2 regions of the Thalassolituus oleivorans MIL-1 genome follow, and region 1 is predicted to be linked to the other one. Evidence: predicted binding sites of a transcription regulator. Region 1 holds the regulator's gene; the other holds the start of a gene.
What was found. The regulator LexA, encoded in region 1, represses DNA repair genes until DNA is damaged. The targets are predictions, from matches to a motif close to TACTGTNTANNTANACAGTA.

Region 1 (4,554 bases):
GTTACACAACTCCAGTGATGGCGACATCATTTCTGGTGGCGTGCATGTGGTTGATGTTCGTAACAATCAGAGCGATCTTTACATTGGTGTTGGCGGTAACGCATACGCAGTGATTACTGATAACGCCGATGGTGCTGCAATTGGTGTGGGTGGTTTTTTCCGCTACAGCATGCCGTTTAATCGCGATCTCGCGTTAGCCGGTTACGCCTACTATGCGCCGCCAGTTATTTCGTTTTCAGAAGTCGAAAATATGGTCGATTCTGATATTCGTATTCAATATAACTTGCTGCCAACGGCCCACTTGTACACTGGATTTCGCTACACCAGCATTCAGTTTGAAAACGCCAATAGTCGTTACAAGTTAGGCGAAGGTTTACACCTTGGCTTTAAATTGGATTTCTGAGGACGCTTACTTGTCTAAGTGGATCGGTTTTACCAATCAAAAGTTATATCAAGTACGCTTGCTGCTAGAGCAGAGAGAGCGCTTGGACGGTCCTGAGGCCTTGCTTGATGGATTAGAGCAGGGCGCTCAGTACTTGTTGTACGATGCTTACGTTTCTTATCTAAACGAATTGGCTGAGATGGCGAATTATCGTCAGCCAGTTGCCACACTTGAAGATTTATTAGCACATACACCGCTCGTAACGGGTGAAATGAAAGAAATACAGTTTCTTCGTGCTGACAGTTTTTCGTGGCTGACTGCTATGCTCAAAGCAGTTGCCGAACAGGCGCAGCCAACTTCATCAAGGACTATTGAAGTCGACACCTTCGATCCGTTTGGTGATGCAGCAAGTTTAAATTCCATTACTTTGCTTCAAGATAACGCGTCACCTGCTAGCAAATGGTTAAGTCAGTTGAGTGATTTGATCGATGCTCAACGCGAGAATCGCCAAGAAAGCTAAATAGACAGTTCAAGGATTACAGTTACGTGCCACTTTAACTTAGTGTTAAAGGTGCATGCTGTGATAAACTCCCGCGCCCACTTTTGAGAGGCGGATATGGCACGCTTTTTTGAAATAGTTGAATTATCGAACGGTGACATTGCGTTGCGCCGTGCGGATGAACAAGACGGTGATGCACTTGTGTGTATCCACTTTTCTGAAGACGCTAAGGCTAGTTTACAGGCCCATCATATGGATGTGGCTCGCGTAATGCTTGAAGCCGGAGTGCGTAAGGTCGGTGAGCTATCTGGCATGGAAGTAGAGCGCGAAGATTTCGATGCGCCAGAACACCATCGTAGCTTGCATTAATTGCTTAAGTTTTAGCTTGCGGTTACGACGCCCAAAAAAAAGCCCCATCCCAATGGGGCTTTTTTATGTTTTGCATACAGTAATCGTTTTGATTATGACTTCATAGCGAACGGGTCAATACAACATGGCTGCCGCTATTGATCGCTAAACTGCGAATCTCAGCGCGATCCTCAGTACTAAGATCGCCACACCACTCGATAATCAAATGGCTTGTTTTCGCCTGCAGAATGCGTTGACAAAGGGTTAGTTGCGATTCGCAGTTGCTATCCAGGTGAACCACGGGGGAGTCACTAAGACCCACGCTTTTAAGCCAGTGCTTGTTCATGCTGAGATTTGGACTGAGCCACATTAACCAACGCTGATGGGCATTGCAGTGCGCTAGCATAGGTAAAAGTTGGAAGGGCTGAATGGCTCCACCTTCACTTACTATTACCTCCGTTAAGCTACCGCTGTTTGTGTGGCCTAACTTTGCGTGGTCAACCATGCGACCTAACGATGGTGTGATACTCGTACTCGCAGACATTGCTGGCTGTTCAATTTCAAAGCTTAACTGGCGCATAACAATCCCCTTAATCAAACGTACTACTTATCTAATCAATTAACTGCGACGAACCACACCAACGTACAGACCTTCCACGGCAAACTCCGTTTTTTTTAAGTCGACCTCAATCGGTTGATAGTCTTCATTTTCTGGGAATAAGGTGACGTGATTACGGTTCTTTTGATAACGCTTAACGGTCACTTCTTCACCTACCCGGGCAACGATAATTTGGCCATTGCGGGCGGTATCCATCTTGTGAACTGCTATGAAGTCGCCATTCATGATGCCAATGTCTTTCATGCTGTCACCGTGTACTTCAAGTAAAAAGTCGGCTTCAGGTTTGAAAAAGGATGGTGGGATTTCGCAATAATCGTTGATGTGCTCTTGTGCCAAAATAGGCTCTCCAGCCGCCACTCGACCTATGATAGGTAGGCCTAGATTCGCTTCTTCGACGATACGTAAGCCACGTGATGCACCAGGCATCATTTCGATAGCGCCTTTGCGAGCAAGGGCTTTTAAGTGCTCTTCAGCGGCGTTGGGCGACTTAAAACCTAGCTCTGTTGCTATTTCAGCGCGAGTCGGTGGAAATCCTGTCTCCTCTAATGAAGAGCGGATAAAGTCCAGAACCTGTTGCTGCCGTGCGGTGAGCTTAACCATGATGTTTTGTCCAAGCTGTTAATTCATACAGTAAGTGGAAATATATACAGTGTTTTTTGCTCTGTAAAGCCCCAGAAACCGCTAAATACTAATTTTTATCATTGTCCACTGTGCTCTTAGCTCGGAATTTGGCGGTTTCTTACTTGCGAATAAAGCGTTTTAAACGTATGTTTCAAACACTCGTTAGTTGGATGCTAGAGACATGGCACAGAAAGATACGGCGAAGTGCATATTGGATGCCGCCGAAGAATTATTCTCAGAGCGGGGGTTTGCTGAAACCTCCCTGCGTAACATCACGACCAAAGCCGGTGTCAATCTGGCGGCTGTGAATTATCATTTTGGTTCAAAGAAGTCGCTAATTCAGGCCGTGTTCGCGCGCTTTTTAACGCCTTTTTCTGAAAACCTTGCTGAAGCATTAGAAGCTTACAAATCTCGCCAAGCTGACGACGGCATTGAGCTGCATGGTTTATTGGTGTTGTTATCTGGTGTTGCCTTGCGCAGTGGCGGTACTCGGCCACAGCGTTTGGATATTTTCATGCGTCTGCTCGGTTTAGCATATACCCAAGGCCAAGGACACTTACGCAAATTCTTGAAGTCTGAATATGGCCCTGTGTTCCAACAGTATATGGCCTTAGTGACAGCGGCTACACCTGAGTTATCGGATGCTGATCGCTTTTGGCGAATCCACTTTATGTTGGGCGCTACCATGTTTACTTTATCGGGCGTTGATTCGTTAACTGCCATGGCGGAGCATGATTTAGGTGAACCAACCAATGTGGCGCAAGTCGTAGATCAACTCTTACCTTTCTTAGGGGCTGGTCTAAAAGCTCCGGCTCTGAAAAAATCGGTGTAGTTGTTTTTAGCGTCAGCTTCTTGGAGCGAACATGTCGGACGAATGTCTGATCGAAATATCTATTGAAGACCAGCTTCTGCGCTTTACCAGCGCAGGGCTATGTATTCAATATCCGGTATCGACAGCGCTGAATGGAGCTGGAGAGGCAGAGGGGTCTAATTGTACTCCTCGTGGATGGCATAAAATTAGAGCCTGCATTGGCGCTGAACAGCCGCTTAACAGTGTTTTTGTTGGTCGTCGTCCCACAGGTGAACGTTATTCGCCTGAGCTTGCTCAGCGTTATCCTAATCGAGATTGGATCTTGTCTCGTATTCTTTGGTTACAAGGGCAAGAAATCGGTCGCAATCGCTTTGGTAATGTCGATAGTGCACGTCGTTATATCTATATTCACGGCACACCGGATAGTGAGCCTATGGGGGTGCCGCTGTCACATGGTTGTATCCGTATGCGTAACCAAGATGTCGTTGATCTATTTGATCGTGTATCTGCGGGTACCCCCGTTTGGATTCAGGCACACAGTTTTAGGACTATCCCATGTCGCAACCTTTAATCATTCAAAATAACGCTATCGGTGTGGTTGCTGATATTGCGGGGTTTGAGCTAACCGCGAATGATAAAACCTTTTTAATGCAGCCAGAAATTTGCGGTTTAATTTTATTTAGTCGTAATTATCAATCGCCGCAGCAATTGCAGCGCTTAACCCAAGCCTTACATGAAATACGCCCTGATCTATTGATCAGTGTGGATCAAGAAGGCGGGCGAGTGCAGCGTTTTCGCGAGGGCTTTACAAGGTTGCCCGCGATGCTGAGTTTCGAAAATGACTACCTGAAAAACCCTGACCAAACCCTGCAAGATGTTCGAGATCTTGGTTGGTTAATGGCGGTAGAGTTGCTGCAACACGGTGTCGATTTAAGTTACGCGCCAGTACTGGATATTGAACGCGATTGTTCGCGGGTAATTGGTGATCGTGCTTTTGGTCATAACGCTGAAAGCGTTATGGCATTATCGCAGGCGTGGGTTAGTGGTATGCAAGATGCTGGAATGTGCGCTGTTGGGAAGCATTTTCCTGGGCATGGGGCAGTTATTGGCGATTCGCACCACGAGTTGCCGATTGATAATCGTTCTAGCGCCGAGATTAACGGTGACATTGCGCCGTTTAAGCATTTAATGGATCGACAGCAGCTTGTCGGCATTATGCCGGCACATGTGCGTTATCCTGCCGTTGATGCCGATAACACTGCTGGATTTTCAGC
Region 2 (4,554 bases), 680 kb from region 1:
GGAAGGCGAGGTGTTGCGCGCTGGCGACCGTGTAGAGATTTATCGCCCGCTGATTATTGACCCTAAGCAAGCGCGCGCTAACCGCGCAGCAAAGGCGGCGAAAGGCTAAGGCTGGTGGTGAGTGCGGCACAAAAAAGCCCACTCACCGTGGGCTTGATTTGCAGCTAGTACCTAGAGGTCGGTAGGTACGGTATTAAGATTTCGTTCTTCTTCTGGTAGTGAGTTGAGCTGGTTCGTTTCATTGAAATCTTCAGCAGGTAAGTCGCCAGAATAGTGGGTATAAAGACCTTGGTCATTGAAGTGAATGACTACATGGTAGTCTTTCACTACCTTATCGCGTTGCTCTAAGGTATAGATGTAATCCCACTGTTTTTGCTCAAAAGGGTTACGCATTACAGGGTTGCCCATTACGTAACTTACTTGGCGTTGATTCATGCCAGGCTTGAGTTGGCTTAGCATCTCAGGGGTAACAATATTGCCCTGTTGGACGTTGAGCTTGTACACACCGGGAAAAGTGCAGCCGGAAAGGGTTGCAAAACCAAGTAAACCGGTCAGAATTAGGGCTCGCATGATCAGGGTACTGTCTCTTTGGTTGCTTTCAGCTAGGACCACGATGATACCTGATAATTCAACTTGCTGTGAAATATTCGAGGAAGGCAATGTCCGATCAAAACGTGGAATTGCGCAAGGCAGGCCTGAAAGTCACGCTGCCACGTGTCAAAATTCTTAGTATCTTGGAGAGTGATCCAGATGCTCACATGAGTGCAGAAGATGTTTATCGCGCGTTAATTGAAGCGGGCGAAGATGTCGGTTTGGCGACGGTATACCGTGTATTAACCCAGTTCGAAAGCGCTGGGTTGGTTACTCGTCATAACTTTGATGGTGGTCACTCGGTGTTTGAGTTGGCGCGAGGCGAACACCATGATCATATGGTTAACGTCGATGATGGTACTGTTATCGAGTTTACCAATACGCAAATCGAACGCTTACAGCACGAAATCGCTGAACAGCATGGGTTCGATTTGGTTGATCACAGCTTAGTGCTTTACGTTCGTAAAAAATAAGCTGGCTGTCATTTTAAAAAACCGCACTGCATTACTGCAGTGCGGTTTTTTTTATGGGCGCTACTTTTATGTTAAAGGTCACAGTGCCGATTACGAGCGCACCAACGCGAGCATCTCTGAGGCATGCGCCAATGTCTGGCTGGTAATTTCGATCCCGCCTAACATACGAGCGAGTTCTTCCGCTCTTTGTTTGCTACTTAGCTCCCGAATACGCGTATGAGTGGCTTCATCACCACTGACCTTACTGACTTGGAAGTGCTGATGCGCTTGGGCGGCCACTTGCGGCTGGTGAGTGACGCACATAACTTGGCTATTGTTACCGAGTTTACGCATTAGTCGACCAACACGTTCCGCAGTGCCGCCACCTATACCAACATCGACTTCGTCGAAAATTAGGCTTGGCACTTTACTGGTAGCAGCGGTGACGACCTGAATCGCTAAGCTAATACGCGATAATTCACCGCCAGATGCTACTTTTGCCAATGGGCCTGCAGGCATTCCCGGATTGGTCTGCACGATGAAGTGAATGTCGTCGATGCCATGGCTTTGTGCTTGCTTAATATCTTGGGGAATTACTTGGGTGATAAACCGTGCTCGCCCGAGAGATAACGCCTCAAAGTGGGCTTCAATATCTTTATCCATTTGTGTTGCGGCATGGATGCGAGCATTGCTTAAGGCTTGAGCTTCGCTTAAGAAGGCTTGGTAGAGCGATTCTACTTCAGCTCGTAATTCTGCTAAATCCTCATCTGACAACGACAAAGCAGCGAGCGCTTGTTCCTGTTCTTGCCAATGTGCATACACTTGTTGAGCATTAATGTGATGCTTGCGCGCCATCGTGTAGATATCGCTTAAACGACTTTCGATTTGCTGTAAGCGATGCGGATTGATATCGACACCATCTAGATAGCGCTGTAATGAATTACCGGCTTCTTCTAATTGGATATGCGCTTGCTGTAAGAGATCACGGGCTTCTTCTAAGTGCGGATGGCGATCATCAATTTGTTGCAGCTGATGAATCGCTTGATAGACCATCTGAGTGGCGGCTTGCTCGCTGTTATCGTCACCTAGGCAGGCAATAACCGCAGATTGACCGCTTAATAGCGTGTTTTCGGCATTGGCTAAACGTTTGTGTTCGGCTTCAAGTTCATCCAGTTCAAGTTCACCAATTGCCAGTTCACGTAACTCTTCAACTTGATAGGTTAATAGCTGACGTTGAGCTTGAAGCTCGGCGCTTTCTTCCTGCAGGCTTTTGAGTTGGCGATATTGCGTTTGCCATTGGCGATATAACCCACTGACTTTGGTCGTTTGTTCCGATAGCCCAGCATAGCTGTCGAGCAGCTGTCTCGGGGTGTCTTTTTCTAGCAAGCGTTGGTGAGCATGCTGTGAATGCACATCAATTAAGTGGCTAGCGATTTCTTTTAAGTCGTTAGCAGGCACAGGGCGGCCATTTATGTAGCCGCGTGAACGACCTTCAGCCGAAATTATTCGGCGTAAAATAACTTCGTCATCGCTAGGGAAATCATAGCTTTTTAACCAAGCTTGGGCGTTGCTATTGGTCTTAAATGTGGCGCATACCTCGGCTTTGCTTGCGCCTTTGCGCACGCATCCTGCTTCTGCTCGTTGGCCTAAGGCTAAACCTAAGGCATCGAGCAAAATGGACTTACCGGCACCCGTCTCGCCAGTAATAACCGACATTCCTGCACCGAACTCTAATTCCATGTGTTCGACGAGGGCGAATTGATGAATGGACAGATTTGCTAGCATGGTATGCGCTCCAGTATCTGAATGGATATACAGTGTTTTTATATACAGTGGTGCTTATTGTCAAGTGAAGTTTTGAACAGCGCCCTTGAAACACAATTTGTGACCCCCATATAGGAGTCAGATTTCTTGTATGTGAATGAGGATAGATACATGTCAGACGAGCAAAAGGTTCAAGACGAGACCCTGGAACAGGTAGCCCCTGAGGTTGCTGCTGAAACCGAGGACGCAGCGGACGCTTCGCCTGAATCAACGGCTCTGGCGGATGCTCAGAAAGAGATAGCTGAGCTCAAAGAGCAAATGTTGCGTACCCAAGCGGAAATGCAAAACGTACGTCGCCGTGCTGAGCTTGATGTCGAAAAAGCACATAAGTTTGGTTTGGAAAAATTCGCCGCTGAGATGGTGGGCGTCGTTGATAATTTAGAGCGCGGCCTAGCTGCAGCGCCAGAAGAGGAAGCGACGAAGGCAATTCGAGATGGCATTGAAATGACCCTAAGCGGTTTTATTTCATCGCTGGCTCGCTTCAATGTTGATGTGGTTAATCCCGAAGGTGAAACCTTTAATCCTGAGTTTCATCAAGCAATGTCAATGATTGAAAATCCGGATTTGGCCCCAAATACTGTGATTGCAGTGATGCAGAAGGGCTACACATTGCACGGTCGTTTATTGCGTCCAGCGATGGTGATGGTCAGTAAGGGCGCGGCACAAATAGACGAAAAAGCTTAATTTTTGTACTGGTATAGCCTTGAAATAGAAATTCCAGCACCAATATAGAAGTCATCGAACAACACAATTAATCATTACAATATTTGGGCTTTGCGCCCAGAGATTTGGAGAGTAATAGTATGGGTAGAATTATCGGTATTGACCTCGGAACCACCAACTCATGTGTGGCAATCCTTGATGGCGACAAACCAAAAGTTATTGAAAACGCAGAAGGCGATCGTACCACTCCTTCCATCGTTGCGTATGCCGACGAAGAAGTTTTAGTAGGTCAATCGGCTAAGCGTCAGGCGGTTACTAACCCGCACAACACTTTATTCGCAGTTAAGCGTCTAATTGGCCGTAAATTTAAAGATGACGTTGTACAGAAAGACATCTCTATGGTGCCGTACAAAATCATTGAAGCCGATAACGGCGATGCATGGGTTGCTGTACGCGATCAAAAATTCGCACCGCCACAAATTTCGGCAGAAATTCTGAAGAAAATGAAGAAAACCGCCGAAGATTATCTTGGCGAAAAGGTAACTGAAGCGGTGATTACTGTTCCTGCTTACTTTAACGATTCACAACGTCAAGCAACTAAAGATGCGGGTAAAATCGCAGGCCTAGACGTTAAGCGTATTATCAACGAGCCAACCGCGGCTGCTTTAGCGTACGGTATGGATAAAACCGGTGGTGACCGTACTATCGCGGTTTACGACTTAGGTGGTGGTACATTCGATATTTCTATTATCGAAGTTGCTGATGTTGATGGCGAAAAGCAATTCGAAGTATTGGCGACTAACGGTGATACTTTCTTAGGTGGTGAAGATTTCGACTTACGTTTGATCGAATATTTAGCAGCCGAATTTAAGAAAGACACGGGCATTGATTTGCACAACGATCCTTTGGCCTTGCAACGTCTGAAAGAAGGTGCGGAAAAAGCCAAGGTTGAGTTGTCTTCGTCACAACAAACTGATGTGAACTTGCCATACATCACGGCTGATGCGTCAGGTCCTAAGCATTT

Region 2: recN (DNA repair protein RecN) is a predicted target of LexA. The motif match lies at 2,859-2,878, and genes of this name have one in related genera.

What each region holds. Positions count from the first base shown of each region.
Region 1 covers NC_020888.1:2,207,258-2,211,811, reverse strand. The annotation lists gene TOL_RS18365 (YfaZ family outer membrane protein) at 1-403, shown strand, start outside; gene TOL_RS10070 (DUF6586 family protein) at 414-902, shown strand; gene TOL_RS10065 (hypothetical protein) at 999-1,250, shown strand; gene TOL_RS10060 (cell division inhibitor SulA) at 1,351-1,809, opposite strand; gene lexA (transcriptional repressor LexA) at 1,849-2,448, opposite strand; gene TOL_RS10050 (TetR/AcrR family transcriptional regulator) at 2,651-3,301, shown strand; gene TOL_RS10045 (L,D-transpeptidase) at 3,333-3,851, shown strand; gene nagZ (beta-N-acetylhexosaminidase) at 3,836-4,554, shown strand, end outside.
Region 2 covers NC_020888.1:2,882,776-2,887,329, reverse strand. The annotation lists gene TOL_RS13245 (RnfH family protein) at 1-109, shown strand, start outside; gene TOL_RS13240 (outer membrane protein assembly factor BamE) at 172-570, opposite strand; gene fur (ferric iron uptake transcriptional regulator) at 660-1,064, shown strand; gene recN (DNA repair protein RecN) at 1,155-2,828, opposite strand; gene grpE (nucleotide exchange factor GrpE) at 2,979-3,551, shown strand; gene dnaK (molecular chaperone DnaK) at 3,671-4,554, shown strand, end outside.